Regions from separate parts of the Ensifer sp. M14 genome, predicted to be linked through region 1. Evidence: riboswitches for the same ligand, from Rfam matches in the RefSeq annotation. Region 1 holds a riboswitch; each other region holds the start of a gene.

Evidence for each region. Region 1 has a riboswitch for cobalamin ahead of cobU (bifunctional adenosylcobinamide kinase/adenosylcobinamide-phosphate guanylyltransferase). Riboswitches for the same ligand answer to the same signal wherever they lie in the genome.
Region 2: linked by a shared signal. The riboswitch ahead of nrdH (glutaredoxin-like protein NrdH) and the one ahead of cobU (bifunctional adenosylcobinamide kinase/adenosylcobinamide-phosphate guanylyltransferase) in region 1 are both predicted to bind cobalamin.
Region 3: linked by a shared signal. The riboswitch ahead of BLJAPNOD_RS23520 (nitroreductase family protein) and the one ahead of cobU (bifunctional adenosylcobinamide kinase/adenosylcobinamide-phosphate guanylyltransferase) in region 1 are both predicted to bind cobalamin.
Region 4: linked by a shared signal. The riboswitch ahead of metE (5-methyltetrahydropteroyltriglutamate--homocysteine S-methyltransferase) and the one ahead of cobU (bifunctional adenosylcobinamide kinase/adenosylcobinamide-phosphate guanylyltransferase) in region 1 are both predicted to bind cobalamin.

What each region holds. Positions count from the first base shown of each region.
Region 1 covers NZ_QJNR01000004.1:2,575,616-2,583,562, reverse strand. Annotated here, with positions in the region: gene cobN (cobaltochelatase subunit CobN) at 1-1,576, opposite strand, end outside; gene cobW (cobalamin biosynthesis protein CobW) at 1,639-2,703, opposite strand; gene cobU (bifunctional adenosylcobinamide kinase/adenosylcobinamide-phosphate guanylyltransferase) at 2,707-3,231, opposite strand; cobalamin riboswitch at 3,369-3,821, opposite strand; gene BLJAPNOD_RS12420 (adenylate/guanylate cyclase domain-containing protein) at 4,033-6,261, shown strand; gene BLJAPNOD_RS12415 (class I SAM-dependent methyltransferase) at 6,286-6,909, opposite strand; gene BLJAPNOD_RS12410 (cobyric acid synthase) at 7,020-7,947, opposite strand, start outside.
Region 2 covers NZ_QJNR01000014.1:224,542-232,488, forward strand. Annotated here, with positions in the region: gene BLJAPNOD_RS29675 (substrate-binding domain-containing protein) at 1-13, opposite strand, end outside; gene BLJAPNOD_RS29680 (acylphosphatase) at 334-618, shown strand; gene BLJAPNOD_RS29685 (RtcB family protein) at 780-2,222, opposite strand; gene nrdF (class 1b ribonucleoside-diphosphate reductase subunit beta) at 2,418-3,407, opposite strand; gene nrdE (class 1b ribonucleoside-diphosphate reductase subunit alpha) at 3,424-5,577, opposite strand; gene nrdI (class Ib ribonucleoside-diphosphate reductase assembly flavoprotein NrdI) at 5,547-5,963, opposite strand; gene nrdH (glutaredoxin-like protein NrdH) at 5,981-6,202, opposite strand; cobalamin riboswitch at 6,503-6,728, opposite strand; gene BLJAPNOD_RS29710 (acyl-CoA thioesterase) at 6,884-7,684, opposite strand; gene metE (5-methyltetrahydropteroyltriglutamate--homocysteine S-methyltransferase) at 7,681-7,947, opposite strand, start outside.
Region 3 covers NZ_QJNR01000007.1:385,913-393,859, forward strand. Annotated here, with positions in the region: gene BLJAPNOD_RS23495 (cytochrome P450) at 515-1,663, shown strand; gene BLJAPNOD_RS23500 (NnrS family protein) at 1,855-3,075, shown strand; gene bluB (5,6-dimethylbenzimidazole synthase) at 3,267-3,821, opposite strand; gene BLJAPNOD_RS23510 (hypothetical protein) at 3,889-5,445, opposite strand; gene BLJAPNOD_RS23515 (hypothetical protein) at 5,472-5,696, opposite strand; partial or broken gene BLJAPNOD_RS23520 (nitroreductase family protein) at 5,997-6,212, opposite strand; cobalamin riboswitch at 6,256-6,447, opposite strand; gene BLJAPNOD_RS23525 (hemerythrin domain-containing protein) at 6,676-7,152, opposite strand; gene mog (molybdopterin adenylyltransferase) at 7,527-7,947, shown strand, end outside.
Region 4 covers NZ_QJNR01000014.1:233,122-241,068, forward strand. Annotated here, with positions in the region: gene metE (5-methyltetrahydropteroyltriglutamate--homocysteine S-methyltransferase) at 1-1,455, opposite strand, end outside; cobalamin riboswitch at 1,552-1,771, opposite strand; gene BLJAPNOD_RS29725 (LysR substrate-binding domain-containing protein) at 2,265-3,152, shown strand; gene BLJAPNOD_RS29730 (substrate-binding domain-containing protein) at 3,350-4,378, shown strand; gene BLJAPNOD_RS29735 (sugar ABC transporter ATP-binding protein) at 4,445-5,992, shown strand; gene BLJAPNOD_RS29740 (ABC transporter permease) at 6,021-7,010, shown strand; gene BLJAPNOD_RS29745 (sugar-binding transcriptional regulator) at 7,013-7,947, shown strand, end outside.

The sequences.
Region 1 (7,947 bases):
AGCTTTCCTTCGGATCGATGTTGTAACCACGTGCCGGCTGGATGCCGACGACGACCTCGCCGAAGCGGGCAAGCGGCAGCGCGAAGGCGCCGTCGAGGAAGAACGGATCGGTTTCCGGTGCGCCCCAGCGGCCGGTCACTTCATCCTGAATCTGTTTCGGAAACGAATCGAAGAATGCCTTGTAATCACTTAGCGAAATGAGTTCGCGGATGTCACGGTCGCGGCTCGCCGCATTGGTCGGCCCGGCCATGAGATAGCGGATCAGTGCGTCACCATCTGCGGGCACACCGGCAACAGGATAGCCTTCCCCCGCCATGGCGCGCAGCACCTCCACAGTGCCCGCCGGCGTATCGAGCCCGACGCCGTTGCCGAGCCTGCCGTCGCGGTTGGGGTAGTTGGCCATGATGATGGCGATGCGGCGTTCGGCCGGCCTGGCGCGGCGCAGCTTCGCCCAGTTGACGGCGAGCCGTGCGGCAAACCGTACGCGGTCGGCAAGCGGCTCATGCCCCACGTTATTGGCTTCCACTTTGGGGTCGTAGATCGACGCCGCCTTGAAGGAGACAGCACGTGCCAGGATACGGCCATCGACTTCGGGCAGAGCGACATTCATGGCGAGATCGCGCGCCATCAGCCCCTGCGGCGAGGCCTGCCATTGCGCTCGGGACGATCCGGAAAAGATCACCTGCAGCACCGGCGCGCCCGTCGATTCCAACACGGTCGGCTGCCGGTCGGCGCCGGGAGACGAGACGGCAAAGCCGGTGGCGTTCATCACCACGTCGGGGGCAGCCTCGGCAAATATCGATTGCAGCGTGCCGACCGAAACCGCATCCTTCAGACTGGAGACGAACAACGGCAGCACGCGCATGCCCTCAGTGGCAAGCGCCTCGATCAGTGCTTCGACCGGCCGGGTCTCGCCGCTCTGGACCAGGGCGCGATAGAAGCAGATCGCGACTGTCGGGGGTTCGAATCCCTCCCCCGCGTCCATCCGATCTTGGACACGTGTCGACCATTCGCTGACGCCGATGACGCCCGCGCCTGGCCACCAGATGCCGGCCTTCAGAAGTGGTTTTGCCGGCTGCGGCTTTTCCGCGCCCGAGATCAGCGCCTCGGCATAATCGAGGAACAATCCGGCATTGTCGGCGCCGCCCTCGGTGAAATAGGCCCAAAGGCGCTGCCGGTCGTCGGCTGCGACCGTCGAAAATGGCTCGAGGCCCGGATCCGGCTTGTCGTCGCCGGGCAGCACCGCGATCTGGAAGCGATGGGTGACGGCGGCGGCATGCAAGGCTTCCAGCACATAGCGGAAATAGCTGGCGCCACCGAGCGGCCGGACCACGATGAGCTTGGCATGCCGTGCGGTGCGCTCGACGTAAGTGTCGACCGACATTGGATGCATCAGGTTCATCAGGCTGGCGATACGCAGGCTTGATCCCTCGTTGCGGCGGCCATGGGCCGCAGCGATCGAGGAAAGCTCGGTGTCGGCGGCAGACAGGAAAAGCACGTCGGCCGGCGTTTGCCCCAGATCGATCGCTTCGTTGCCGTCGGCGATCGTTCCTTTCTGGGCGAGAAGCAGATGCATTGTTCTGTCCGTTCAAGCACTTCCAGGAAAACGCTTTCCCGGAAGTGCGTTGCTTCAAGGAGTTAGACGAGCGCGGTGATGGCAGCGCGCACCGCAGCTTCGTCCATGTCGTGCAGGCCGATGACGACGAGGCGCGTGCCGCGCTTTTCGCCGGCCGCCCAGGCACGGTCGTAGTACTGGTCGATGCGGGCGCCGACAGCCTGGATCAACAGACGCATCGGCTTGCCGGGCACGTCGGCAAAGCCCTTGAGGCGCAGCACGTCATGCTCTGCGATCACGCCCTTGAGGCGATCGACGAAGGCGGCCGGATCGGCAATCGCGCCGAGCTCGACGACGAAGCTATCGAACTCGTCGTGAGAGTGCTCCTCGCCGGCCTCATGCTCCATCTCGTGGTGCGACTTGCGGTTGGCGATATCGCTTTCCGTGCCGACGCCGAGACCGAGCAGGATGGCGGCAGCCACTTCGCCGTTCTTGGCTTCGATCATCGTCGGCTTGCGGCTGGTGCGCGAAGCGACCTCTTCGCGCACGGCCTTCAGGCCCGACGCGTCGATCAGGTCGGTCTTGTTGAGAACGATCAGGTCGGCAGCGGTCAACTGGTCCTCGAACAGTTCCTCGATCGGGCTTTCGTGGTCGAGATTGTCGTCCTCGACCCGCAGTGCATCGACCTTGTCGTGGTCGTCGGCAAAACGACCGGCGGCAACGGCGGCGCTGTCAACCACGGTGACGACGCCGTCGACGGTCACTTCGCTGCGGATATCCGGCCAGTTGAAGGCGGCGATCAGCGGCTGCGGCAAGGCGAGACCCGAGGTTTCTATGATGATGTGATCGGGACGGTTTTCGCGCTCGAGCAGCTTGGTCATCGTCGGGATGAAATCATCGGCAACCGTGCAGCAGATGCAGCCGTTGGTGAGCTCGATGATGTCGTCTTCCGAGCAGGCTTCCGCACCGCAGCCCTTCAGGACGTCGCCGTCGACGCCGAGATCGCCGAACTCGTTGATAATAAGCGCAATGCGCTTGCCGTCGGCGTTCTGCAACAGGTTGCGGATCATCGTCGTCTTGCCGGCACCGAGGAAGCCGGTGATGACGGTCGCCGGGATCTTGCCCTGGTTGGCTCTGGCAGTGGTCATGGATCAACCCTTCATTTTCAGCGGCAATCCGGCCGCGACAAAGTAAACTTCCGCGGATTTCTCCGCAACGATCTGGTGAAGCCGGCCGGCATGATCGCGGAAATCGCGAGCCATGCGGTTCTCGGGCACGATGCCGAGGCCGACTTCGTTGGAAACAAGGATGAGGCGCGCCTGGGCCTCAGGCAGAAACGCGGCAAGGGCAGAAAACTCCGCCGCCATGTCGCGTCCTTCCATCATCAGGTTGGTGACCCACAGGGTCAGGCAGTCGACGAGGACCACGCGCTGTTCGTCGTCGATGCGTGTCAGCAGCGAAACGAGATCGAGCGGCTCTTCATGCGTCGTCCAGCCTTCGCCACGCCTCTGCCGGTGATGGTCGATGCGCTCGCGCATCTCGTCGTCCCAGGCGCGCCCGGTGGCGACATAGTGCATGCCGAGCCCCGAGGCTTCGACGAGCCTTTCGGAAAAGCTGGACTTGCCGGAACGGGCGCCGCCGAGGACCAGAACAGGGCCGGCATGGGGAATGGTCATGTGCGTTGCCGCCTCACGCGCCTGGTCGCAAGTTCGAGCGGCAACAGGATTTCACCGCGCCAGAGGCGCGTTCGGAAAACGATCGATGAGCCAAGACAACCTCCGTGATGGCGTGGGAAGCGGGCTTCCCGTCGGGCGGAATGCCCCTGTCGGACGGCAGGTCTCCTGGCTCACGGCGTCACGGACCCACGGCATTGCCTCGCGCGATAACGCGAAACGCGATGCCAGGGCCCGAACGGCCCGCCTCACCTTCCCGGCGCTTTCCGGTGCCACAGCGAACCTTTGCGCGTCTCCGACGCGCGGCGCTGTGGGCGGTTTCGTGAAAGGCGGACGATTCGTAGAAGAAGAGGCGTCCAACCCGGCTGATCACGAAGCCACGCCAGTGGCTTTTCCGGCTGAGTTCCAAACCGCCTGCGATCGCACCATGCGATCCAAAGCCGGCCGTCCTTCAGCCCGATGGCGAACCCTGACCGTTCTACAGTCGCGGGGTCGGCTGCGATAAGGATGCCCGATTTGGGTCCACCCGTCACATTCCCAATTATTCCCCCGCATCGCCACGATCCGGGGAAACCATCCAACGTCCGATGATTAGGAAGCGGGCAGTGCAAAGTCAATCGACGCGTGCGACACCTCCCCGGCCGAATTGCGCCGCGCGACGATTTGCCGGGCGCGGAGTACCGCAGGCCGCCAGTTCTCGTCACAGAGCACAAGCGATGCACCACGGCGGCGAACTTCATTTTAGCGATTGCAGATAATGCGATAAACTAGCCCAAAAAGAGGGTTCGGTTATCCGGAAGGCAAATGGAACGCAGGCTCGCCGCCGTGATGATTGCCGACGTTTCCGGCTATGGACTGCTCACCCAGGCCGACGAGGAGGGTACGTGTGCCCGCTTTCAGGCCGATCTGCACAACCTGTTCGAACAAAGGATCGCTGCGCACCGTGGGCGGTTGATCAAGACCATGGGCGATGGGTTGCTGGTCGAGTTCGTGAGTGTCGTCGAGGCGGTCCGTTGTGCGGTGGAGGTCCAGCGCGCGAAATCCGAAAGCCGAGGATCCGATGAGGGTCGACTGGAATTCCGCATCGGCATCAATCTTGGCGATGTCATCGTTGACGGCGACGACATTCAGGGCGATGGCGTCATCATTGCCGAGCGCCTGCAGAGCATCGCCGAACCGGGTGGGATCGTCATCTCCGGCACCGCCTACGACCAGGTCGAAAAGCACCTCGATGTCCGTTTCGTCTTTCTCGGCGAACAACGCCTGAAGCATATCGAAAGGCCGGTGCGGGCTTACAGTCTGGAGCTGAACGAAACTCGCGCCGGCGGCGCAAAGGTCGCAGCGCACAGCACGAGGCGCTGGGCGGCACTTGTTGCATCTGCTGTCGTGCTCGGCGCAGCCAGTGGTGTCGTCTGGTGGCAGCCGTGGGAACCGCCTGCGGAAACGGCCCAGGTCCAGCCATCGAACCTGACCGTGCCGGACAAACCGTCGATAGCAGTGCTTCCGTTTGCCAATGTGAGCGACGATCCCAGGCAGGAGTATTTCGCCGATGGCATGACCGACGGCCTCGTCACCGAACTGGCCCAGGTATCCGGCTTGTTCGTTATCGCGCGCAACTCGACCTTCACCTACAAGAACAAGCCAGTGACACCCGGGCAGGTGTCCAAGGAACTCGGGGTCAGATACGTCCTCGAAGGCAGTGTGCAGCGGGCCGGAGAGCAGCTGCGGATCAATGCCCAGCTGATCGATTCTCTCGATGGCGGCCACGTTTGGGCCGGAACGTTCGACGGCTCGCTTTCCGATGTCTTTGCGCTGCAGGACAACGTGATGCGCGGCATTGCCGATGCGCTTGCGCTTCGGCTGAACCCTGACGAGCAGATGGCCTTGGGGCGCAAGGAAACGATGGTGCCGGCAGCTTTCGATGCGTTCCTGCGCGGCTGGGAGCATCACCGACGCACGACCCCCGAGGATTTTGCAAAGGCAGTGCCTTTCTTCGAGCAGGCGATTGCGCTCGATCCTGCCTATGGGCGCGCTTATGCCGCCGCCGCCATGGTCTACGCGCGCATCTGCATGTGGCGCTGGCATTATCAGCTGGGCATCTCGCGGACCGAAGCGAGAGCCAGGGCGACGCAATATCTGCGCACCGCGCAGAAACACAAAACAGCGCTGGCCTACCAGGCGGCCGCTCTCCTTTCCGAAGCGGACTGGCAGCATGCCGACGCGCTAACCCAACTCAAGGAAGCGATCGCGCTCGAACCCGGCGATAGCTGGAGCTACGCGCTGACGGCCTTCGTCCTTACCTCCGTCGGCCGCCCGGCGGAGGCCCTGCCCTATATCCGCACGGCCATGCGCCTCGATCCGCACTCCCCGTCCTTCTTCATTTACGTCCTTGGACTGACGCACTTCAGCCTGGAGGATTTCGAGGCGGCAGCGGCAGCAACAAAGCGCAGCATCGAACTCAATCCGCAGGATGACGGCTCGTTCCTTCTTCTTGCCGCCGCTTCCGGGCACCTCGGTCGCCGCGTGGAGGCGCAGGCGGCCATCACCCGTTTCAACGCGCTTCGCCTCGCACGCGGCGGCACTGCGGCCAGCATCGCGACCAGCCCACCCCTGGACCTGGCAAGGCAGGAGGACAGCGAGCGTTTCTACCGGGGGCTGCGGCTGGCGGGCCTACCCGAGACCTTGATGAACACCGACTTCATCGCCGCAAACAGGCTGCAAGCCGACGAAGCCCGTTCGCTCCTCCTGGGGCATCGGCTGCATGGACGCATGCTGGATTCTGGCGAGGAACACGAGGCTGTGATTTCAACCGGGGGCATGGCCACTCTGACGGGAGACTGGGCATCCATCGGAGCCGGTCGCATGGCCGACGTCGAGGTCAAATTCGACAGCGACGAGGTTTGCTTCCTGTGGCTGAAGACAACGAACCTATGCGGGATCGTGCTGCGAAACCCCGGGGGGCTTCGCGCCAAGGAGAACGAGTTCATATGGTATCACGGCGACAGAGCCTTCACGTTCTCACAGATCCCCTAGGCTTGCTGCTTCGCCATGCCTCGGCTACCGCACCCGCTCCAGCACGCTGAACTGAAAAGCCTGCGCTGAATTCCAAGGCGTCTTGTGCTGGTGCGTGATCGCCTCGACCAGCCGGAAGGACGGACCGATCACGTCAGCAAGCGCCGCCGGATCGTAGCGCACCACGGGCAGGCCGCTGCAGCGCGCTGGCCCGTCGGGGGCAAAGGTGGCGATGATGGCATGACCGCCTGGCGTGACCGCGGCCTCCAGCCTCTCGATATAGGCGGCGCGGTCGTCCGGATCGGTCAGGAAATGAAAGGCGGCCCGATCATGCCATATGTCGTAGGCGCGTTCCGGCTTCCACTCGGTCACGTCGGCGGCGATCCAGTGCACCTGATCCGCACGCGCGCAAAGCCGCGCCCGGGCGGCTTCGAGTGCAGCCGGTGAGAGATCGAGCACGGTGATCGCCGTCATGCCCTCATCAAGCAATGCATCGACCAACCGCGACGCGCCGCCACCGATATCGATCAGCGAAGACATGGCAACTGCCGCATGTTTGCGGATGAGATCGAGCGAAACGGCCGGCGTACCCTCGAACCAGCTGACGCCCTCATCACCCTTTGAGGCATATGCAGCGTCCCAATGCGCTCGTCGCTCGTCGTCACTCATTTCAAACCGCCTCGCACGCCGGTTGTCGCGTGGCCCAATGTCTGCGTGTGTCGGCGCCTGCGCCGCATCTTAGCGCTTGACGCGTGTGCTGCAATGGCAGCGGGCGGGTCTCAAATGCCGAGCAGTTGATCCAGCCATTTCCGGTCAAGCACCGCCTCAATCTCGCTCGCGACATCATCGAGCGCCGCGTCGACCGACTGGCGGTAATTGCCGATGCCGCCTTCGATGCCGAAGCTCGTCAGCAACGCTGCGCGATAGGCATCGCTGGAAAACAGGCCGTGCAGGTAGGTGCCCATCACCCGGCCATCGGCCGAAAGGGCGCCATCGGCGCGGCCATCAATGCGGATTGATGGCCGATCGCAATCGGCCCCGGCTGTGCGGCCGAGATGGATCTCGTAGCCTTCCAGTGCAACGCCGTGTTCCAACGACCAGGCGCGGCTGTTGCGCAGGGTCTTTTCCGGCGCCATTTCCGTTTCGACGTCGAGCAGCCCGAGCCCGGCGATCTCGCGGTCGCTGCCCTCGATTCCGAGCGGATCGGTGACGCGTGCCCCCAGCATCTGGTAGCCGCCGCAGATGCCGATCACGCGGCCGCCGCGTCGCACATGGCGCTTGAGATCCTGGTCCCACCCCTGGGCCTTGAAATCCTGGAGGTCGGCGATGGTCGACTTCGAGCCGGGTATGACGATGAGCCCGGCATCGGCCGGAATTGGGTTTCCCGGTTTGACGAAGACGAGATCGACCTCCGGCTCGGCGGCAAGCGGATCGAGATCGTCGAAATTGGCAATGCGCGACAAGACAGGCACGGCGATCTTGAGCGCCCGACCCTCGCCACGGGCCAGTTTTTCAAGAACCACCGAATCCTCTGCCGGCAGCCGCCCTGCCGCCTTCAGCCACGGCACCACGCCGAAACAGGACCAGCCGGTGTAACGACCGATGGCAGCAATGCCATCGTCGAACAAAGTGACGTCGCCGCGAAACTTGTTGATCAGGTAGCCGCTGACCATGCGCCGGTCCTCTTCCGGCAGGATCGCATGGGAG
Region 2 (7,947 bases), on a different contig from region 1:
GGGGCATGTTCATGAGTTTCCTCCCTGGAAACGACGTGGGCCTTTGGTCTTGGCTGCCAAGCAGGAGGGCCCTCCCGTCACCGTCTTGGCGATGGTGCAAAAACCACAAAACTTTGCGCACGTCAAATTGTAAAAATACGCGATGTAATTAATAACAAGGTAGCGCGAAAAATTATTCCGCCTCTCGTCTGGGTGGTCGTCGGCGTTTACGACGGATCCGGCATGTCGTCGCCGCTCAATCTCTTGTCAACATGGTCGCGCGTCACACGCGGCTGCCTTGCCTTTTGCCGTCTTCGCTCCAGTTCCTCTTCTGGGACGGAATCAGGTGCGATCATGGTCAAAGAGCGCAAGGCGATGTTGGTCCGTGTCAGTGGAAGGGTGCAGGGCGTCAGCTTCCGTATCTGGACCCGCCGAGAAGCCGAACGCCTGGGCGTGACCGGATGGGTGCGCAACGAGCGTGACGGATCGGTGGCGGCGATGATTGTCGGCACGGACAGGGCGCTTTCAAACATGGTCGAGCGGTTGTGGATGGGGCCAGCGGCCGCCTCCGTCGTCAGCGTCGAGACCGAACCGGTCGCCGTGCCCGACCCGGTTCAGGGCTTCCAGATCACCGGGTAGCGGGCGGGCAATGTCGCAGCACAACCTTTGCGGACCGGAGCTTTGCGCTCGCCCGCTCTGGCACCAGTGGTGCCGGCTGAGGAAGGTGGTGAAGCCGGAGAATACAGTATGTAACGCCGGGAAGCGGATGTGCTTTCCCGGCGTTTCTGCTTCGGGCTGACCTATCCCTTGACGGTCAGCACCGGTCTGATGCGGGCGACAGGGGCGACCAGTCCGGTCGCCACCATCGGATCGACGACCTGGTCGATCGGCCGGTAGGCGGCCGGGGCTTCCTCCTTCAGCCGGCCCTGAAGCTCGGCGAGGATATCGGGCCGGCCGCGGATCGCCGCGCTCGCGGTGTCGACCGGGCCGACGACGCGCAGGCCGGCGAGCGTCGTTTTCGCTCCGCGTGCCTCCTGGCGCGAGAGCCGTCGACCGGCGCCATGGGCCGACGATTCCAAGCCTTCCGTGGCGCCCAATCCACGCAACAACCAGGTGCCATCGCCCATCGAACCCGGCAGGATCACCGGTTCGCCCGACCATTCGTAGGGCGAACCCCTGATCCTGCCGGGGCCGCGCGCAGGGCAAGCACCCTTGCGATGGCGAACGGTATTGCCGGTCTGCCACACGGTGTTGTGCGGCGCGTCGTAGACCAGCCGGTGTGCGACCGGCCGGCCGATCGTTCGCGCGAGCGCTTCCACCGCCGCCAGGCCGATCAGGAAGCGATTGACGAAGGCGGCATTCGCGGCATTGGCATGGCCGTTCATGTATCGCCGGTAATGGCTGGCGTGACGGGCCTCGGAGACGATCCGGTCGTCAACCGCCACCGCACCGTTTTGACGTGCCCGCTCACGCACCGCCGTCCCGATCCGCTGGCCGAAGTCGAGCGACCCGGAATGCACGACGATCACCACGCTCTGCGGTTTCAGTCCGGCGATGCGGGCAAAACCGCCGTCGACGATGCGCTCGACCACGCCGAACTCGACGAAGTGATTGCCGCCGCCGATGGTGCCGAGAATAGCATCATGCCGGTGCCGGTCATCGGGTGCCGCATAGTCGGTGAAATCAGGATCGATGGCATCAGAGCGGAAGCAACCATCGTCGGATGTGGACGCGACATCCGCCCAGGCGGATGCCAGGTCGAGCCGCGCAAGCAGGCCCTGCCGCTTGCCGGCCAGGCTCTCGAGCAGGCCCGGCACGCCGTCCCTGAGGGCGGCATGGCGATCCCTGCCGGTCAGCGCGATGTCGCGCCCTCCCTGGAAGAACACATGCCGCAGCTGCCCCTCCAGATCAGGCACAAGTTCGTCCTCCCGGATGCCGTCGAGCACAATCATGCGCATGCCGCAGCCGATATCGTTGCCGATCAGGTGCGGAATGACGGCATTCTCGATGTCGGCGACAAGTCCGACCGGAACCGGTTTTCCCGGGTGGAAGTCCGGGGTCGTGATGATGCGTCCGGCGACGGCACCATGGATCGCCAGCGCTTCCGGGGATGGAAGGGCGGAAGTGAGATCGCCGAGTGCGCGCGCGCGTTGGTGCTCAGGTTCGTCGATCGCGACGACGGACCTGATCGCATGCCCGGAAACGATATCGTTCCGGACGATAGGGTTATATTGGTTGGACATTGCTAGATTCTCCGTTGCCTTGGGTTCAGCAGCCGCGGCAATACGGATTGGCGCGCCCTTTACTCGAAGGCGGGCCGGCAGTCAATGGTGCGGCCGGCAGTGAGCCGGCAGCACGTTCAACCCGCTGCAGGCTTTCAGCCTCCGACCACTTCGGTCCACGGGAAAATGCAGCGATGATGTAAGGCGCGTTCGGGCTCAGAAATCCCAATCCTCGTCCTCGGTCGCGACCGCCTTGCCGATGACATAGGACGAGCCGGAGCCGGAGAAGAAGTCGTGGTTCTCGTCGGCGTTCGGCGACAAGGCCGACAGGATCGCCGGATTGACCTTGCAGGCATCCGCCGGGAACAGCGCTTCATAGCCGAGGTTCATCAGCGCCTTGTTGGCGTTGTAGTGCAGGAACTTTTTCACGTCCTCGGTGAGCCCGACGCTGTCGTAAAGCGATTCCGTATATTTCGCCTCATTGTCGTAGAGTTCGAGCAGCAGGTCGAAGGCGAAATCCTTGATCTCCTGCCGGCGCTCCTCGCTCAACCGCTCCAGCCCCTTCTGGAACTTGTAGCCGATGTAGTAGCCGTGCACCGCTTCGTCGCGGATGATGAGGCGGATCATGTCGGCGGTATTGGTGAGCTTGGCGCGGCTCGACCAGTACATTGGCAGATAGAAGCCGGAGTAGAACAGGAAGCTCTCGAGGAAGACGCTGGCGATCTTGCGTTTCAGCGGGTCCGAGCTGCGATAGTGCTCGAGAATGAGCGCCGACTTCTTCTGGAGGTGTTCGTTCTCCTCAGACCAGCGATAGGCATCGTCGACATCAGGCGTCGAGCAGAGCGTCGAAAAGATCGAGGAATAGGAGCGGGCATGCACCGCTTCCATGAAGGAGATGTTGGAATAGACAGCTTCCTCATGCGGCGTGATCGAATCCGCCATCAGTGTCGGCGCACCGATGCTCGTCTGGATCGTATCGAGCAGGGTCAGGCCGGTGAACACCCGGATCGTCAGCTGCTGCTCCTCCGGCCGAAGTGCTGACCAGGAGGGAATGTCGTTGGAGAGCGGCACCTTTTCCGGCAGCCAGAAATTGCCGGTGAGCCGGTTCCAGACCTCGAGGTCCTTGTCGTCCTCGATACGGTTCCAGTTGATGGCGCGCACGGCCTGCGAACCCTTGGGTGTCTTGGTCTTCACTTGGATGTTCATCGTGTTCCCCGGGGTATCACAGTGCGCAGGAGACGCAGCCCTGCACTTCCGTGCCGGACAGCGCCATCTGACGAAGGCGGATGTAGTAAATCGTCTTGATGCCCTTCTTCCAGGCATGGATCTGCGCGCGGTTGATGTCGCGGGTCGTGGCCGTATCCTTGAAGAACAGCGTCAATGACAGGCCCTGGTCGACATGCTGCGTCGCTGCCGCGTAGGTGTCGATGATCTTCTCCGGCCCGATCTCGTAGGCGTCCTGATAGTAGTCGAGATTGTCGTTGGTCATGAAGGCGGCCGGGTAATAGACGCGGCCGATCTTGCCTTCCTTGCGGATCTCGATCTTCGAGACGATCGGGTGGATCGAGGAAGTCGAGTGGTTGATGTAGGAGATCGACCCGGTCGGCGGCACGGCCTGCAGGTTCTGGTTATAAAGGCCCGAGGTCATCACGGCCTTCTTGAGTTCCAGCCAGTCTTCCTGCGTCGGGATATCGATCCCTGCGGTTTCGAACAGTTCGCGCACGCGCTCCGTCGCCGGCTTCCATTCCTGCTCGGTGTATTTGTCAAAATAGTCGCCGGAGGCGTATTTCGAGTTCTCGAAGCCCTTGAAGCTCGTTCCGCGTTCGACGGCGATCCGGTTCGAGGCGCGGATGGCGTGGTAGGTCACGGTGTAGAAGTAGATGTTGGTGAAATCGATGCCTTCGTCCGAGCCGTAATAGACCCGTTCGCGGGCGAGATAGCCGTGCAGGTTCATCTGGCCAAGGCCGATCGCGTGGCTGTCGTCGTTGCCTTTTTCGACGGAGGGAACCGAAGAGATGTGGCTCATGTCCGACACCGCCGTCAGCGCCCGGATCGATGTTTCGATCGTCTTGCCGAAATCGGTGCTGTCCATCGCCGCGGCGATATTCAGCGAGCCGAGGTTGCAGGAAATGTCCTTGCCCATGTGCTTGTAGGACAGGTCGTCGTTATATTCGCTGGCTTCGCTGACCTGCAGGATTTCCGAGCAAAGGTTGCTCATGGTGATGCGGCCGGCGATCGGGTTGGCGCGGTTCACCGTGTCTTCGAACATGATGTAGGGATAACCCGACTCGAACTGGATTTCGGCCAGCACCTGGAAGAACTCGCGCGCCTTGATCTTCTTTTTGCGGATCCGGCTGTCGGCGACCATTTCCCGGTATTTTTCCGTGACCGAGATATCGGTGAAGGCAACGCCGTAGACGCGCTCCACGTCATAGGGCGAGAAAAGGTACATGTCCTCGTTGTTCTTGGCGAGCTCGAAGGTGATGTCTGGAACGACGACGCCGAGCGACAGAGTCTTGATGCGGATCTTCTCGTCGGCGTTCTCGCGCTTGGTATCGAGGAAACGCATGATGTCGGGGTGGTGGGCGTTGAGGTAGACCGCGCCTGCGCCCTGGCGCGCGCCGAGCTGGTTGGCGTAGGAGAACGAATCCTCCAGGAGCTTCATCACGGGAATGATGCCCGATGACTGGTTTTCGATCTGCTTGATAGGCGCGCCGGCTTCGCGGATGTTGGTGAGCGACAGGGCTACGCCGCCGCCACGTTTCGACAGCTGCAGCGCCGAGTTGATGCCGCGCGCGATGCTCTCCATATTGTCCTCGACCCTCAGCAGAAAGCAGGAGACGAGTTCGCCGCGCTGCTTCTTGCCGGCGTTGAGGAAGGTCGGCGTTGCCGGCTGGAAGCGGCCGGAGATGATCTCGTCGACCATGTCGCGCGCCAGCGCCTCGTCGCCGCGCGAAAGCGTCAGCGCCACCATGCACACCCGGTCCTCGTAGCGCTCCAGGTAGCGCTTCCCGTCGAAGGTCTTCAGCGTGTAGCTGGTGTAATATTTGAAAGCGCCAAGGAAGGTCGGGAAACGGAACTTCTTGTCATAGGCGTGATCGAACAGGTCGCGCACAAAATTGAACGAATACTGGTCGAGAACCTCCTGCTCGTAGTAGCCTTCGACCACGAGGTAATCGAGCTTCTCGCGCAGGTTATGGAAGAACACGGTGTTCTGGTTGACGTGCTGCAGGAAGTACTGCTTGGCGGCCAGCCGGTCCTTGTCGAGCTGTATCCGGCCGTCCTCGTCATAGAGGTTCAGCATCGCGTTCAGCGCGTGGTAATCGAGCGCCGCTTCCGTCGCCTTCAAGGGGCGTTCGAGTGTTGAGACGTCCAAAATCGTTCCATCCCGTTTTTGACATTGGCGACGTCCTCGTCGGTTCCCAGGAGCTCGAACCGGTAGAGATAGGGCACCTGGCACTTGGCGGAGATCACGTCGCCGGCGATCCCGTAGGTCGCGCCGAAATTGCTGTTGCCCGCGGCAATCACGCCGCGGATGTGGGAGCGGTTGTCCGCATCGTTCAAGAAACGGATCACCTGTTTGGGCACGGCGCCCCGGCCGTCGTCGCCGCAATAGGTCGGCACGACGAGCACATAGGGTTCCTTGATCTCAAGCGGCCCGTCGGCTGCGCTGACGGGGATGCGGATGGCGCGCAGGCCGAGCTTACCGACGAAGCGATGGGTGTTTTCCGAGCGGGTGGAAAAATAGACGATCAGGCCCATCGCCCGGCACCTTGGCTTTAGGACAGCGCGCTGATCTTGTCGGGGCGGAAGCCCGCCCAATGTTCAGGACCGGCAACGACGACGGGAAGCTGCAAGTAGCCGAGGCCCTTGACCGTCTGGAGCGCGTCCTCGTCGATCGAGATGTCGATCACCTCATAGTTGACGCCCTTGCGGTCGAGTGCGCGGTAGGTGGCGGTGCATTGGACGCAGGCGGGCTTGCTGTAGACGGTGACGTTCATTTCTTCCTCGTTGGGTCGGCTGGATCTGGGCATGAAAAGGCATGCGGGCGCGCGAACGCGCTCCGGCGAAAGGGCAGGGCTGGCAGGATGACGGCTTGCTCTGATCGAAACGACCGAGCGCACGTCTTCGTCAGGTGCGCGGGTTCCCGCGCCTCTTCATTGGCGAGTGATAGGAATTCGATGACGCGGACATGACTTCACCCCGAAGTTGAAGACGGCGCTTCCGGGGATACGTCGAGACAATCAGGCAGGGTTCATCCCGCCTCAATTACACTCTGACCCCTCCGGACACCCCGCCCGTGGACGTTTATTGATCGAGGCAGGTCTCCTGGCTCACGGGTCGGTGCTTCTGTCCGGACCTTCCCGAAGCATCATGCTTCAGTGGCCGAATGCTGGACAGTCGCTCGCCGTTTACAGTTGCGGGGGCAGCCACGGCTTAGCCAAGCAAAATCGCTAAAGCGCACCGTATTCCCATCTTCGCTCCCAATCCTTGCGAATCGGAAGAACCTCGAACACTAGATATAGTATATGGGTGTGAAATCTCGTCAATAGGTCTGGTGCTGCCGCGGTCGCTGGGAGCCGACAATATTTTTCCGGGTGTGGATAACGGGGAGTAAACGCGCGCTTCCGGCAATGCCTGTGGATGAGGGGCCGTCGCGACGGCTCCCTCGGTTGAAATCGTCAGGCTGCGAAAGCGGGAACCGGACGATTGTCCCGGTCGACAGCCACCATGATGAACGCGCCACGGGCAGTCAGCGTCCGTTTCCCGCCCATCAGGTCTTCGGACCACAATTCGACCTCGACCGTCGTCGAGCTTCGCCCTGTTTTCACGATCCGGGCGACAAGCTCGATGATCGAGCCAACGGTGATGCGGTGCTTGAAATCGATGCGCTGGCAGGAGGCGAGAACCGTCGTCTTGCGGCTTGCCCGCGTGGCCGCGACAAAGGCCGCCTTGGTCATCTGCGCCAGCGCGTCGCCGCCGAACATGGCCCCGAAGCTGTTGGCTTGGTCGGGAAAGACGATATCGACCATGCGCACGGCGTCGTCCTTTGTCGGACCGATCGTGGCGCTGTCGAGAGAGGGCAACGACCATTCGGCGTCCTTGCCTTCGGGCATTGCCACCATGGTGAACTGGCCGCGGGTGCAAAGATCGCGGGTACCGGCAATCAGATCCTCGGCGACCATGTCGACTTCGACCACCATCGAGCGCCGCCCGACCCGGACCCGGCGACCGCTGAAGCTGATGACGTGGCCGATACGAGCAGGGGCGCGGAAGTCGACGCGATCGCAGGACGCGGTGACGAAGGGAACGCGGCCGTGACGCGTGGCGACGATGAAGGCGATCCGGTCCATCAGCGCCAGACCGGCTCCGCCAAAGAGCGTGCCATGGTGATTGGCATCGCCGGGAAAAACGATGTCGATCAGGGTGGCAGGCGCCGGGGTTTCCCCCGGCGCCATTTCGACATTGCTATCGTCCGTCATACGTTCACGGCCTCTCGCCGGCCGGCAGCAAAGGATTGCCGCAGCGCCTGTGCCGCCTGCACCATGTTGACGAGGGCCGGGCGCACTTCCTCCCAGCGCCTCGTTTTCAGGCCGCAATCCGGATTGACCCAAATCTGCGCCGGTGTCAGCCCGTCCGTCGCCCTCTCGATCAGATGGACCATCTCATCGACCGTCGGCACGCGCGGCGAGTGGATGTCGTAAACGCCGGGGCCGATCTCGTTCGGATAGGCCTGATCGGTAAA
Region 3 (7,947 bases), on a different contig from region 1:
TCGTGTATGGTTTTCTGTTTCAGCTTGCTTCCGTAGCGGGCGCGCGGCCTTGGCTATCTTTCATTAGAAAATCAGCAAGCAGGTTGCGCGAGCCATAGAGCAGCGTGATCATGCCTGCCGCGACGCCCGCTTCGCGCGCAACGCCGGGTTACAGCGCAGCTCTTCCCGGTAGCGTGCTTCGAATTCAGGCCTGTAGCGCCAGTGAAAATCGCAGCCCGCATGTGGTGCGAGATGCGGTGCCGCATGGCCATTCCTACAGCAGTCTACTGCTTGGGAGCAGCCGCGACCGCATAGCCGGCGTCCTGCCATTCTGGAAATCCGCCAGCGCAATGGAAGATGTGCGTGTATCCCCAAGCAATCGCCTTGGCGGATGCATATGCTGAATAGGGACAATCTATTTGAGTGACGACAAAGAACGCGCCTGCTGCTGATGCACATATGGGCACATATTGGCGGAAAGGGCGCATGAATGGAATCGGCAACGGGAGAGGCCTCCAACCAGCACAAGTGTCCTATGGAGGCCGTCTCCGATTGGGATCCTCGCAGTCGCGAGGTTCTAGCCAATCAGATCCAAGCCTACGACCAGATGCGCGAGGCGTGCCCGGTGGCCCATAGCGACTACCTCGGATGGTCGCTTTTCCGCCATGCGGATGTCTTGCAGGTACTGAATGATCACGAAACCTTCAGCAACGTTGTTTCGCGCCACCCGTCAGTTCCCAACGGAATGGATCCGCCTGAACATTCACACTACCGGCAGATGATCGAGCCCTACTTCGCGGTGGAACGGATTGAAGCCTTCGAGCCGGCATGCCGCCGGATTGCTCGCGATCTGGTCGCCTCACTCAAGAAGGATCCGTCCAGCGAATTCATGATGGGATTTGCTGAACCATATGCCATACGAATCCAGTGTGGCTTCTTGGGCTGGCCCCGATCATTGCACGAACCACTACGGCAATGGGTCCGCAAGAACCGCGAGGCGACGCTGGCGCGCGATACGAATGCCCTTGCGTCCATAGCGCTCGAATTCGATGGCTATATCCGATCACAGCTGGAAATACGCCAGCAGGCCGGCGCTGCTGCACCGGACGATATCACCACCAGCTTGGTGCGGCAGGCCGTTGATGGACGGCTGCTCCGACATGCGGAGATCGTTAGCATCCTGCGCAACTGGACCGTGGGCGAACTGGGTACCATCTCTGCCTGCGTCGGTATCATTGTCCATTTCCTTGCGGAACATCCCGAAGTCCAATCACAGCTACGCCGTGACAGGACTTTCCTTCCGCAAGCCGTGGACGAAATACTTCGTCTCCATGGACCGTTGATTTCCAATCGGCGCGTTGCGTCTCGATCCGTGACAATCGGTGAGCGGACGATCAACGCAGGGGAAAGGATGACAGTAATTTGGGCATCAGCAAACCGCGACGGTGCAGTGTTCGAGGATGCAGATCAGTTTCGTCCCGATCGGGATCAGTCGCAAAATCTGCTCTATGGTGCGGGGATCCATATCTGCCCCGGCGCAGAATTGGCGAGGATGCAACTGAGGGTCGTCTTGGACGAACTGCTTAGCGGCATCGGGAACTTTGTCCTCCCTCTCGGTACCGAGGCTATCCGTGCGGTCTACCCAGCAGGCGGGTACGCATCATTTAACCTGCAAATCCGTTGATGCTCGATAGGTATGATCGCGACCATATTGCCGGGTGCCACGCTATTCCTGTCACCGCGATGCGTTTGCATTGCGATCTATCGACGACGGTGCCAGTCAGCTGACGGTCGGGTGATGCATATGCAGCTTGTGAACGCGGACCTGCTTGCGCGCTTCGGAGCTCAATCCAAGACAGGAATTTGATTTCAGCGGTGATCAATTCGAAATCCATTTGGCGGGCACCATATCGGCCGCTGTTTTTTCTCGCCGGACTTTGGGCGCTCGTCGTACCCCTTGTCTGGATCCTCCCGGAAGAAATCGCGCTGGAGAGAGTCAGTTGGCATAGTAGCGAGCTTTTGTTCGGCATGGCCGGTGCTGCGGTAGGGGGCTATCTCCTTACGGTCTTGCCCGCGTGGACGAAGAGAGGTCCCGTCCCACCCGCGGTCACAACAATTGCTTCTTCCCTTTGGTGTATTGCCCGGCTCACGGCCGCATTTTCTACGCATTTGTCGCATCTCGCGTCTGTCATCGGGGCATCTGCATATTTCGTGTTCTTGGCGGCTGTCCTAGCGGTTGCGTTGCTAAAGGCCGGGGCTCGGCATCGCCTGTGGGCACCACTCGGAGCGGCCGTGCTTGGAATTAGTGCGGTGCTCTCCACCTTTGATGGCTTGAACTCGATGGGTGCGCCGTGGGGGATATATAGCCTGTTGATTATCGTGATTGGTGGACGCGCCGTGCCTGCCTTCACGCGGCATTGGCTGGTCCGGACGGGGACACAGACCCGCTTTCGCGATCGGCCGGCATTTTCGTACCTGGCGATCCTGGGTATTCTGGCCGCCATTTGTCTTCGAGGCGCCAGCCAAAACATATCCGGCTACCTGTTGATGCTTTCAGGCGCTGTGTTGTTGTTGCAAATGGCGAGTTGGCAAAGCGTCAAGGCCGTGCGGTATCCGGCACTGTTTATCCTGCATATCGCCTTCGCCTGGATGCCGGCGGCACTCATCCTGAACGGTCTTGCCGTTATTGTTCCCGCTCAGTTTCCATCGATCGCCGCCCTGCATGCAATGACGATGGGAGCGATGGGAACGATGATCGCCGCCTTCATGATGCGGTCGGCCTCGGTACGCGACGGCGAGAGGCTGATCCTCAGCAGGCCCACGGCCTGCGCGTTCTCGCTTCTATCTGTCTCCGCCTTGCTGCGTGTTTTCGGCGACGGGATGCGTGACGCGTATTTCGAACCCGTTGTTGCCGCGGCCATCTGCTGGATGGCCGCGTGGGCTCTCTTCATGATGGTCTTTGTTCAGGCGATGCGCCGTCCTGTGCCCAGACCGGTCTTTAGCGCACCAGCCGCGGTTTGCGGCAAAGCGGGAAGTGACGTTCGACCTTATTTGCAGAACACGGCAGGCCGGTGCGCGGTGAGTTCAGCCAATTAACTAGGCCTGAGGAGCACAACATGCCGGCAACACTGTGCTGTCAACGAGCATATCCCTTGCAAATCTCTCCACAGAAGCAAATGCGTTTAAACGCACGCTAAAGAACCTTAAAAAACGGGGCGGCCCCGTTGGGAGTGTAGCGTTGCGGACGTTCTCCGCAACGCTTTTTGAAGCCCGGAGCTACGGATGGTTCACGGCCACAGATGCTCGCGAACATCACGCTCGTCGCGCTCGAGCTGGCTGATAAGGTCCTGTCGAGTATCCTGGCGGCCCCATTCCTCGAAATGCACGAGGGATCCAATCGGAAGACGCTCGCGCCAGCTGGCCTTTTCCAACTCGGGACGCTCGTGATAGCCTTTGACCTGTCCGACGCAGAGATAGGCAATCGGCACAATACGCTTCGGAATTTTCAGAATGCGCTGGACCGTCCCGTTGTCGAAAATGCTCACCCATCCAACGCCCAGTCCTTCGGCGCGGGCGGCGAGCCACAGGTTCTGGACGGCGCACGCGGTGCTGTAGAGATCCATCGCCCGAATGTGCGTGCGTCCGATCACAGCAGGGCCTGCCCGGTCGCGGTCGCAGTCGATACAGATGTTGACAGGTGCCTCCATTATCCCTTCGAGTTTTAGGGCTCGATACGTGCTTCGGAGTGGATCGGGGAACACGAGTTCCGCTTCTGCACGTGCTTTCAGGAACGCTTCATGGACTTGCCCGCGCGTATCTATGTCCCGAGTTATGGTGAACACTCCCGGAAGGGCCGGGCTTCCCGTCCACCGATGGCCACGGCCTTCGGCAGGAGGAATGCGTTTGTCACTAGGCGGCAAGTGCCGCAGGTTCGCTCTCTGATTTGGGCCTGAGGAACAGGTAGCGCCCGATCATTTCCGCCGCATGCAGGTCGGCATCCCATAAGCGGCCGTCGAATTCCGCCTTGAACACCAATCCACGACGTTGCGCCTTGTCGACCGTTCCGGTTCTCCAGTCCGTGCTACTGGTGTAGAAACTCGGCACTTTTACCGAGGCAATGCCTCTCCATTTCAGCGTGTTCTCGGATCGAAGGATATACTGCCCCTTCGCGCCGTTGTTGATCATCTTGTTGAACGTCCGCCCCTTGTAGGCGGGATCGTCCGTGGGCACCGCAACGATGTCGAGGTCTTCGGTGACCACCACCGCGCCGTATTTCTCGGCAAGGTCTGCCTTTCGCTGCGCCACATGGCCGAACCAGGATTTCTTCAGTCCTGCCACTGCTCGGTAGACGGCAAGACGTGCCTGCTTGAGCCATCCGACTGCGGCCATCAGCCGGAAGAACCGGCCATGCATTGCCATGTAGCGAGGGTGGCTCGGCATGGCTGCGATCTCGGGGACGAGTGCTGCCGCCTCGGCGTCCGCTACGCGATTGAGCTCGGCACGGATGCGGTCGAGACGATTGTAGAGACGGTCGATCTCGGAGCGAAGTCCATCGATCTTCGTCGCCTGTGCGGCGATGCGCCCAAGGAAATCGCTGCCATCGAACTGCACGTAATCCAGGACTTCGACGTCATCCTCGGAAACGTGGGTCTCCAGGAACATTCTTGCCTGCTCTTTGGTCAGCTTCTTGCCATCACCGCCGTTATGACCGGCGACGCGGGCCAGCGCGCCTACACCGATCGGCGACCGGCTACGCAACACGACGATGCTGGAGGTATTGATAAACCCGAAGTCCTCGGCCACGACCGTCCGGCACCCTTGAGCGGAGGGGAGTGTCGGTGGTCGCGTCACGATCATCTTCACCTGCGCCTTCACCGGGCCGAGTTCGAGCACCAATGACGCGACATGCACGTCATCGCTTCCATGCTTCACATGCTTGGCTTTGATCGAACGCGATAGCCGCATTGGTAACGTGATGCCGCCTCCTCTCGGCGACACCGAGGTCAACGGCAAATCAATGGTCGTGGAAGCTTTAGTTTCCAGAGCGCTGCCGAGTGCTCCAAGCGTATCGGCGAGCGCCGCCTTTCCGCCGCGCAGACAGCGATAATCCAGGTGCAGCTGGATGATGGCGTCATCCTTCCAGACGGGTCGCTGGAAGCGGTTCCGCACCGTTCTTGCCATGGCGCGCAACACATCGGCATGATGCGCTGGCAGCCCACAGTCGCCGCTTTCAAGGTTGCGGAAGAGCTGGAGTGTCGAGAAGAAGTCGAGCTTTCCGACGAGGTCTGCCAATTCCTTGACATCTTGCGCCGTCAACGTCCGCGAGTACTCCTCCGGTAGATTGACCACGCCCTTCGTGCCGTCCTGCATCACGATGTCCCCGAACACGGCAATGTTTCTGAACGCGCCGAACAGGTTGCGCTGCCCGCGTTTCCATTGTTCGAGAACCGCCGATTTTGCGATCAACCTGGCTTTCTCACCCCAGACGCTGTTCAGTCCTTGGACGCATCGGATTGTACCCTTAGCATCACCGCGTCGATGTCTTTGCCAGACGGCATTGGCCTGAGAATATCAGATGGCCAGATGGCGGCGGCCATCTTGTCGAGAACAACGATAATTCTGGACCTTAGATCTGCAAGTTCGCCTGACATGGCAAGTCTGCCGAGATCGGCCATCCTCTTCATGAGCTCTTTGTCTTTGCCCTTGCCATACGCCATGTTGCTTTACGCCGACATGGTTCGCAGGCGGCCCGGATCCATGCGGAAAGCCGGGGCAGACAGGTGGCTCGTGCCTTGAAGTATCGGAATTGTTCGCAAGAGGAAGCATGCCGGAGGAATGCTTCAATGGGACTTCGAAAACAAAGGCCTCGTCAATAGCCGGCAGAACGGCGCTTGCTGGCGAACCGCTATAGCAACCATCCGCACGTTCGGGATTACCGCGGTCCATTGATTGACTAGCTGGCGGATTGCTCCGCTTCAAGCAGACCTGGCCGCTTTCCTCCAAGCCGTGAACGACCGGGTTTCCTCGCGGGCTTTGATGAAACTCCAAGGTTGCATGAATCCGACAGATGGTGCGTGATGCGCAGCGAGGAGGATACGGCTTAACTGCTCGTCCGAAACCGGATCCGGAAGGAACTCGCCTCTGGTATCCCTTCTTGTGAAGATGGCTCGATATAAACCCGCACGCTCGGCCGAATGCAGAGGCTGTGCGGTCAAAAGATCTGTATGGTCAATTGTTTCCCCTTAATGGATGCGGACCCGTCTCGCTGTCCTTTCGGACGGGTCATCTTTCACAGGCCGGTCTTCTGACTTAGGTTCACCCTGAAAGGACACCTTCCCAGCGATCGCCAGTGGCATCCGTCCTTCCAGTCCCCACCACAGCGCTGGGCGCGTTGCAGATTTGCACTGCATTCCCGATTCTCCCGTGCAGATCCAAACCAGCCCGGGCACCTATGAAGTGATCTCTGTTACCACGCGGGCACTGCCGTACCAATGACCGCCTGGGATGTATTAGAAGCCGCGGCGTCATTATCTGACTTAGTGTTTGCTCTGGCACAAACTGGCGGCGATGGGACCGTGATTTCGCCACCGTGACGACGGTTCTTTGGCACGACGAACGCCACGGTAAACTCGATCCGACTCACGAGACCACGGCGAGCTTGTTTCAATGCACTCGACACCCGCCTCGCTTCGCCCGTTACTGGAAAACCTCCCGGTCGTCCGCTTTGGCAGCTAACAGCGTCTCCATCAAGAGGCTCTCAGCGTGAATATGCCGGCGGAGCGCTTCCTGAAAGCCGTGCAGCAGGCGGGCGATGTTGTCAGGCCGGAGATCGCATTGGCCATCAGCCAACCCTCGCAAGACGAGGGAGATTTCCTCTGCCGTCAACAAATCGCATCGATGGTCGGCCTTCAGCCTTCCGATCGCCTGCGCGGCAAACACGGAGCCCGCGTTACGGTTGAAATCGGGAAAGAGGACCTTTTCCTCAATATTATGAGCCTCTCGAAGAACGGCTGGGATCGCCTCCGCTAGATTGGGATCCACGGGCTCGCTGGCGCTCGTTTCGATGTCTGCTGCAACTTCTTCAAGCCGAAGACAAATTGCGAGCAGATCGCGGTGGAGGGTCTCCAGACGGCTGATCTCTGCCGCATTAAGTGGACTCGCCGGTGTGTTCATCTCAAGCTCCTTGGTGGCGATCCCCGAACCCGCGACGCGTTGATTCGAAGTGCGGGTGCCATCCATCCGCTACGAACCATTATGCGCGACCTAGTCGCTCGGATAACCGATCCCTTCTGTTATCGTTCGGCAATATAGGCTTCAGTCACGTAGGTCCTTGCGGTTTCGCAAAGACTGTCCCGCTTTCTCGGCTATCCACAAGGGAGGTCTGTAACGGAAAAGACCTGACCGCATGGAGATCGGCACGAAATCGCCGTGTGGAGCGATGCGCGGCGAACTCGTTCGCTACGCATTGATTTGACTTATAGGCCATTTCCCGAAAAACCCGAACGCCATCGAAAACTCCGATACGTATTGGTTCTTGGAGCGTGAATATGAAGATTGCTATTGTCACCATATCAGACCGCGCAAGCCATGGAGATTACGAGGACCTGAGCGGCCCAGCCATTGAGAGGTGGCTTGCAGAGGTGGTTACGTCACCCTGTTCCATCTTGAGGCGCGTGATCGCCGACGGATTTGCGTCCGTACGAGACACGCTGATTGCGCTCAGTGACAATAATGGAGCCGATCTCATCCTTACCACGGGTGGTACCGGTCCCGCTCCGCGAGACCAGACGCCTGAGGCGATGCGCGAGGTTCTGTCAAAGGAACTGCCCGGATTTGGCGAGCAGCTTCGGAGTGCCAGCCTCCAGCAGACGCCGACAGCAATCCTGTCGCGCCAGACGGCCGGCACCCGGGGCAAAACGCTGATTATTAACCTACCTGGCAGGCCGAGCTCTATTCGTTTCAGCCTAG
Region 4 (7,947 bases), on a different contig from region 1:
CGTCTCCTGGCGCAGATAGGCGAGGTAGTCGACATAGCTGAGCTCGCCCTTGGCATGCAGCGACCGTGCCTGACGCACTTCTGATGTCTGCGGGAAGGAGCCGATGGTCGTTGTCGGGAAGAGCGGCAGGGCCAGCCTGTCTTCCTGCAGGTGCCGGCGGGTCGCAAAGCCCGATTTGCGGCGACTGTCGGCTGCCGTCAGGGTCTTCAGGCGTCCGGCAACCAGCGGGTCGTGCACCTTGAGCGAGGTCAGCCGCGCCGCGGCGGCTGCGGTCGATTTTGCAAAGACCTGCTCGGGATTGGCAAGGCCGGGCTCGAAGGCGCGGGCAAGCAGGCTGAGTTCGTCCAGTTTCTGCAGGGCGAAGGCAAGCCAGGAGAAAAGCTCGGGATCGAGCCCCCGTTCGAGATGGAGGTCGATTGGCACATGCAGCAGCGAGCAGGAGGGGGCAAGCTCGATGCGGTCGCGGCCATGCGCCTCGATCAGCGGCTGCAGCCGGCGGAAGAGCCCGGCAAGGTCTGTCCGCCAGACGTTGCGGCCATCGACGACCCCAAGCGACAGCACGAGCTGCGCCGGTGCCGTCTGAAGCAGCACTTCCAATTGTTGCGGCGCCCGCACGAGATCGAGATGCAGCCCGGCAACCGGCAGCGAAAGCGCTGTCGGCAGGTTGTCGCCGATCGCGCCGAAATAGGTCGCAAGCATGATCTTCAGCTGCGGGGTTTCCGCAGCAAACGTCCTGTAGGTGAGCGCCAGCGCCCGGCGTTCCCGCTCGTCGAGATCGAGCACCAGGCAGGGCTCGTCTATCTGCACCCATTCGACACCGGCGATCGCAAGCTCGGTCAAGAGCTTCACATAAACAGGCAACAGCCGCTCGATCAGCTCGATCGTGTCGAACCCGCCGGCAAGTGCCTTGCCGAACTTCAGGAACGTGACGGGACCGAGGAGAACAGGACGGGTAACATGCCCAAGCGCCTTGGCCTCGAGGAAGGCGTCAAGCGGCGCATTGCGCGTCAACTCGAAGCGCTGGTCCTCCGCGAATTCTGGAACCATGTAGTGGTAGTTGGTGTCGAACCACTTGGTCATCTCCAGCGCCTGATTGCCGCCGTCAGGTCCGCCATGGGCGCAGCCGGAAGCGCAGGTCGCGGTTGTTGAGCCGCGCGCCATGGCGAAATAGGTGTCGAGATCGACCGGGCCGCCTTTCCAGCCATAGGCCGGCGGCACCGCGCCGACGAGCACGGATGTGTCGAGAACCTGGTCGTAGAGCGAGAAGTCGTTGGACGGAATGATCTGGATTCCCCGCGCATTTTGCGCGGCCCAGTTTTCTGCCCGAAGCCTGGCGGCGACGGCGAGCAGGTCCTGTCTTTCGATCTTGCCGGCCCAATAGCGCTCCAGCGCGAACTTCAGTTCACGGTGGCTGCCGATACGTGGAAAGCCGAGATTGGCTGTCTTGATGGTCATTTCCTTACCCCGAAGGTTGTGGGCAAGGCTGGAACGCGACGCATCCACGACCGAGGCAGGCTCGCTCGTCAAGGCGGCACATCGGACACCCCGCCCGTGGACGTTATCGATCGCGGCAGGTCTCCTGGCTTGCGGGTCAACACGAACCGTCCCGTCTTCCCGAGGCGTCTCCTCAGTGACATCATTGGACGGCCGCTCGCCGCTTACAGTTGCGGGGGCAGCTCCGGCATGAGCGCCTTGCGGCGCCGCACCGAATTCCCTCTTAGCTCCGGCCCGCCGTGAGACGAGCCGCAGAACCACGATGCTTTGACAATGCCCTGCAAAGACAGGCAGGTCAATCGCATAAAGAAATGTTTATGTCTTTATTCTCGTTCCTCGGCGGGCAGAGGGGTCTTGTAGCGACGGTCCGCGGTACAGCGTCATGAGACGTTGTCTGCACGGACGCGATTGAATTCTCCGTTACCTGCAGCGACGGGGCGTCTCCAGGATTGGGATCCGCGACCCGCTGCCATGGGACGGCGATGTCGCCGGCGCGTGCCCGGATTCCGTCATTGTCTCGCGTCAGGCCGATGTCCCTCAACTGGAATTCGCTGAATGTATCGACCGTTGTCGTGGTGTCGGCGGCTCTCCTGGCCAAGGTCCAGACATGGCGGATGATCGATCGCAGTGCGCTCGGCATTGCTAACCCCTTCATTTTTGCGGTGATGTGTTCGCGAGAAAATTGAGGATTTTCAGGGTTTCGCGCAAAGCGGTTTCTCGCATGCTGGCATAAAGAATGCTTATCTCAGCGTATGAGCAAGATTCCCCCCATGAGCGCGGTGCGCGCCTTCGAGGCAGCCGCCCGGCACCTGAGCTTCACCCGCGCGGCGCAGGAGCTTGGAATGACGCAAGCGGCCGTCAGCTATCAGATCCGGCTGCTCGAGGACCGTACTGGAACGGCGCTCTTTGTTCGTCTGCCGCGGGAAGTGCGGTTGACCGCCGCCGGCCGTCAGCTCGCGCCGAAGGTAACGGAGGCCATCGATCTCCTGGGCACGGCCTTTTCCGAGATTGCCGACAAGACCGAGCATCACCTGCACATCTCCGTGCTTCCGACGGTCGTCTCAAGCTGGCTCGGCTCGCGGCTCGCCTCGTTCCAGGCGGCGCATCCCAACATCAGCATTCGCGTGCACATGTCGACCGAGCTGATCGACTTCAAGCGCGACGCGATCGATCTGGTGGTACGCAGCGGCAACGGCGACTGGCCGGGCCACGATGTGTTTCCGCTTTTCCCGATCGAATACCTGCCGGTCTGCACGCCGACGTTTCTTGAAAAGCATCAGCTCAAGCATCCCGCCGACGTTCTGAAGGTAAGGCGGTTCGGCAACGCCAGCTGGTGGCGGCGCTGGATGGTCGAAACCGGCGTGGAGCCGCCGGCCAGCAACGGCACCGAGCTGATCTTCGACGTCCAGGCAATGGACGTGGCGACGACATTGCTCGACCACGGCATTGCCATGGCCGTCTCGACCTTTCTGATCGAGGAGCTTCGCAGCGGAAAACTCATCCGTCCGTTCAATCACGTGGTCAGGGACGGTCGCGCCTATTGGCTGGTTTATCCGCAGAGCCACCGGCGGCAGAAGAAGATCCAGGCGTTCCGCGAGTGGATCATCGCCGAAGCCGCTGCGTCGAACGCACAGTTGGCGATGGCGATGGGCGAGTGAGGCCGACAGGCGGTGGCAATATACAGGTCGCCATGAATTATTATTCATGGCATGAATTATATTGACAGAAGCCCTGGTCGTCGTTTTAATCGTGACAGTCGGAAGTCGAGGAGGAGTTCCGGCAAACTCACACATCAGCGGTCATTTCTGACGGCACGATTGGTTTTTGGGAGGGGCTTCGGCCTCGAGGAGGACGCTTGCGCACTTTTTTGAGCACGACCGCACTGGCGGTCATTGCAACGACGTTTCTGGCTGGCGCCGCCAGCGCGGAGACGGCTAACCCGTTTCGCTGCGCACCCGGCGAAAAATATGTCATGAACGTCATGGTTTCGGGCGTCGAATACTGGTTCCCGGTCTATGAAATGTTCAAGCAGGCCGGTCAGCAGTTCGGCTGCGAGACCGAATATACCGGCACCCCGGAATATGACGTCAACAAGCAGATCGCCACGTTCGATCAGGCGCTGGCGCAGAACCCGGCCGGCATTCTCGTTCATCCGATGAACTCGGATCCGTTCATCGAGCCGATCAACCGCGCCATCGATCAGGGCACGGCGGTCGTCACGTTTGCGGCAGACTCGCCGCTCTCCAAGCGCATCTCGTTCATCACTTCGGACAACAACCGCGAAGGCGTTTATGCTGCCGATGCGATCGCCGAGAAGATGGGTGGCAAGGGCGAATATGCCGTTCTGGAAAACCCCGGCCAGGACAACCATGACAAGCGCATCACGGCCTTTGTCGGCCGCATGGCTGAAAAGTGGCCCGACATGAAACTCGTCGGCCGCGCCGCGTCCAACCAGGATCCGAACAAGGCCTATCAGGGCCTGATGAGCCTGATCCAGGCCAACCCGAACCTCGGCGCTGTGTTCATGCCGGAAGCGAACTCCGCGATCGGTGCCGCACAGGCGAGCAAGGAAAGCGGCGGCAAGGTTCTCGTCATGTGCGCCGACGTCAACGCCAACATCCTCGATATGATCAAGGCCGGCGAAGTCTTCGGCTCGATCAACCCGAACCAGGGCATGCAGGGCTATATGGGCTTCATGCTGCTGTGGCTCGCCAAGCACCCGGAACTCATCGATCCGATGAATGACGCCAAGCGTTCCGGCTTCAACCCGATGAGCATTCCGTTCGTCGACAATGGTCTCTCCATCGTCACCGCCGCCAATGCGGACGACTTCTACTGGGACAAGTACCTGAAGCGCCGCGGCACCAAGGGCATTGACGAGTAAGGGACTTTTGACATGGCTATCCGGATACCCGGATAGCCCGTCGAACGCATAAGAGTGGAGAAGGCGATGACATCGCAGCCGGTCCTTCAGGTCCGCAACGTCACCAAGCACTTCGGGGCTGTGAAGGCGCTGACCAATGTGGATTTCAACCTGGAAAAGGGCGAGATCCATGCGCTTTGCGGCGAGAACGGCGCCGGAAAATCCACGCTCATGAACATCATCGCCGGCGTGCTGCAGCCGAACGAGGGTGAAATCCTCGTCGACGGCACGCCGACGAGGATCGCCTCGCCGGCTGCAGCCCAGTCGCTCGGCATCGGCCTCGTCCACCAGGAGATCGCGCTCTGCCCGGATGCAACGGTGGCGGAAAACATGTTCATGGCCGCGACCAACCGGCGGCGCTCGCCGCTGATGAACTATGCGTCGCTTGCCCGCGATGCGCAGGCCGTGATGAACCGGCTGGCGCCGATCGACGTGCGCCGCAAGGTCGCCGACCTTTCTATTTCCAGCCAGCAGCTGGTCGAGATCGCCAAGGCGCTGACGCTCGATTGCCGGGTGCTGATCCTCGACGAGCCGACGGCGGCGCTGACGGAGGCGGAGGCGCAGGCGCTTTTCGGCATCATCCGCGACCTGAAGGCCGCGGGCATTTCCATCATCTATATCAGCCACCGCATGGCCGAGATCTTCAGCCTGTGCGACCGCGTCACCGTCTTTCGCGACGGCCGCCATGTCTCGACCGAGCGTGTCGCCGATGTAACTCCGGACGATGTCGTGCGACGCATGGTCGGCCGCGAGATCACGCAACTCTACCCGCCGAAGCAGACACCCCGCGAACAGTCCGACGACGTCATCCTGTCGGTTCGCGGTCTTGGCGACGGCGAGCGCATTGACGATGTCGGGTTTGAACTGCGCAAAGGCGAAATCCTCGGGATCGGCGGTCTGATCGGCTCCGGCCGCACCGAGATCGCGGAAGCCATCTGCGGCCTGCGCCGGAAAGTGCGCGGCGACGTGCTGCTGCACGGCAAGAAACAGACGATCGGCAACTACAGAAACGCCGTCGATGCCGGCATCGTCTACCTCTCGGAGGATCGCAAGGGCTCCGGCGTGTTCGTCGACATGTCGATCGCCCAGAACATTTCGGTGCTGGATCTGAAGACGCTGACCGGGCCGCTCGGCTTGATGAATGCGAAGGCGGAAGCGGACCTCGCCCGTGATTTCACCCGGCGGCTCGGCGTGCGCATGGGCGGCATCGCCATGCCGGTGTCGTCGCTCTCGGGCGGCAACCAGCAGAAGGTGGCGATCGCCAAGCAGCTTGCGGTGCGGCCCAAAGTCATTCTCATGGACGAGCCGACACGCGGCATCGACGTCGGTGCGAAATCAGAAATCCATCGGCTGCTGCGCGATCTCGCGCGCTCGGGCATCGGCATCGTCGTCATCTCGTCGGAACTGCCCGAGCTTCTGGGCTTGTGCGACCGGGTTCTGGTCGTTCGCGAAGGCGGCATTGCCGGCGAACTCGGCGAGGCCGAGATGACGGAAGAGGCGGTGATCCGGCTTGCATCCGGGGTCGGGCCGCACAGCGACCAACAAAAAAGCAGGGCGGCCGAGCATGTTGCCTGAGACAAGCAGAGTGAATGGGGAGGCGGAAATGGCAGTCGATACGGTGGTTGCAACGCAGGTGCGGGTTCCGGCCTGGCGGCGGATCGGCACGATGCGCGAGGCAGGGCTGATCGCCATCATTCTCGCGCTTGGCATCATCATGAGCTTCGCCTCACCACACTTCCTCACCTTCGGCAACATGCGCGCGATGCTCATGAGCTTCTCGGTCGAAGGCATCGTCGTCGTCGGCATGACGATCCTCCTGATCGTCGGCGGCATCGACCTTGCTGTCGGATCGGTCGTCTGCTTTGCCATGGTACTGGCGGGATCGCTGTTCCTTGCCGGCGTCGATCCCTGGACGGCCTCGCTCTTCGGGATCCTGGCAAGCAGCCTCATCGGCGCCATCATGGGCTTCTTCGTCACCGTGGTCGGGCTCAACCATTTCATCACGTCGCTTGCGGCAATGGTGATCGTGCGCGGCCTTTGCCTCGTCATTACCAAGGGCACGCCGCTGTCGCTGTTCACCCTGCCGCCATCGTTCAAGGCCGTCGGTCAGGGCACCTTCAATGGCATCCCATATGTCATCCTGATCTTTGTCGCGGTCGTCGTCCTGTTCGACTTTCTGCTCCGCCGGGCGACCGCCTTTCGCAAGGTGTTCTACACCGGCAGCAACGAGAAGGCGGCGCTCTATTCCGGCATCAAGACCAAGCAGGTGAAGTTCTGGGTGACGGTGCTCTGCTCCACGCTCGCCGGTGTCGCCGGTGTCATCTACATGTCGCGCTTCGGTGCCGCCACGCCCACCTTCGGCGTCGGCATGGAGCTCAACATCATTGCAGCGGCCGTGATCGGCGGGGCCTCGCTCAACGGCGGATCGGGTACGATCCTCGGCGCCATTCTCGGCATGGCCCTCTTGTCGGTCGTCACCAGTTCGCTGATCCTGCTCGACGTCTCCGTCTATTGGCAGGATATGATCAAGGGCTGCATTCTGCTCGCCGCCGTTTCGATCGATCATTTCCTGCATAAGCGGAAGGCCGTCTGACCATGCCGATTGCCAATTCCAATCAGAACATCATCTCCAGCGCTCGCGAGGAGCTCGTCGTCGCCCGGCAGATGCACCAGGCTCTGGTGTTACACTTCCTGGAAGGTCTGACCCAGTCGCAGATTGCCGAGCGGCTCGGCATTTCCCAGCCGACTGTCAACCGTCTGATCAAGCGCGGACGCCAGCTCGGCCTCGTCGAAATCAAGATCAAGTCGCCGATCGAGCCGCTCGTCGACATGGAAGAGCAATTGCTGGCGCTCGGCGGCATCAGCCGTGCCGTCGTGGTCCCGACCGTCTCGGATAACCAGCAGACGGCGCTGCAGGCGGTGGGCGAGGCCGCGGCCCGGCTGTTAATGGAGGAGATCGCCGACGGCGACACCATCTGCATTACCGGCGGCAAGGGCGTCAGTGCCGTCGTTGCAGGCCTGCATCCGTCACGGCGCCTCGATGTCGAGGTGATCCCGGCGACCGGCTGCGTGCAGGGCAAGCACTATACCGATGTCAACCACGTCTCGACGCTGATGGCCGACAGGCTCGGCGGCAGATCCTATCAGATCCACGCGCCGCTCTTTGCCGACAGTGCGGCCGAGCGCGCCATGCTGATCAATATGCGCTCGGTGGCGGACGTCTTCAAACGCGCCCGGGAAGCGAAGGTCGCGATCGTCGGCATCGGCTCGATCCTCTCCGACGATTCCAGCTACTACGACCTGCACCCGTCTTCGAGCACGGATCGTGATGCGATCAAGCGCTCCGGTGCAAGCTGCGAGCTGCTCGCGCACCTGCTCGACGATCAGGGCCGGGTCTGCGACTACAGCCTCAACCGTTCGCTGGTTTCGCTCACCCTCGACGAGTTCGCGTCGATCCCGACCAAGATCGGGGTGGCGAGCGGACCGAACAAGGCCGGCCCCATCCTCAGCGTCCTGCGCGGCAGGCATCT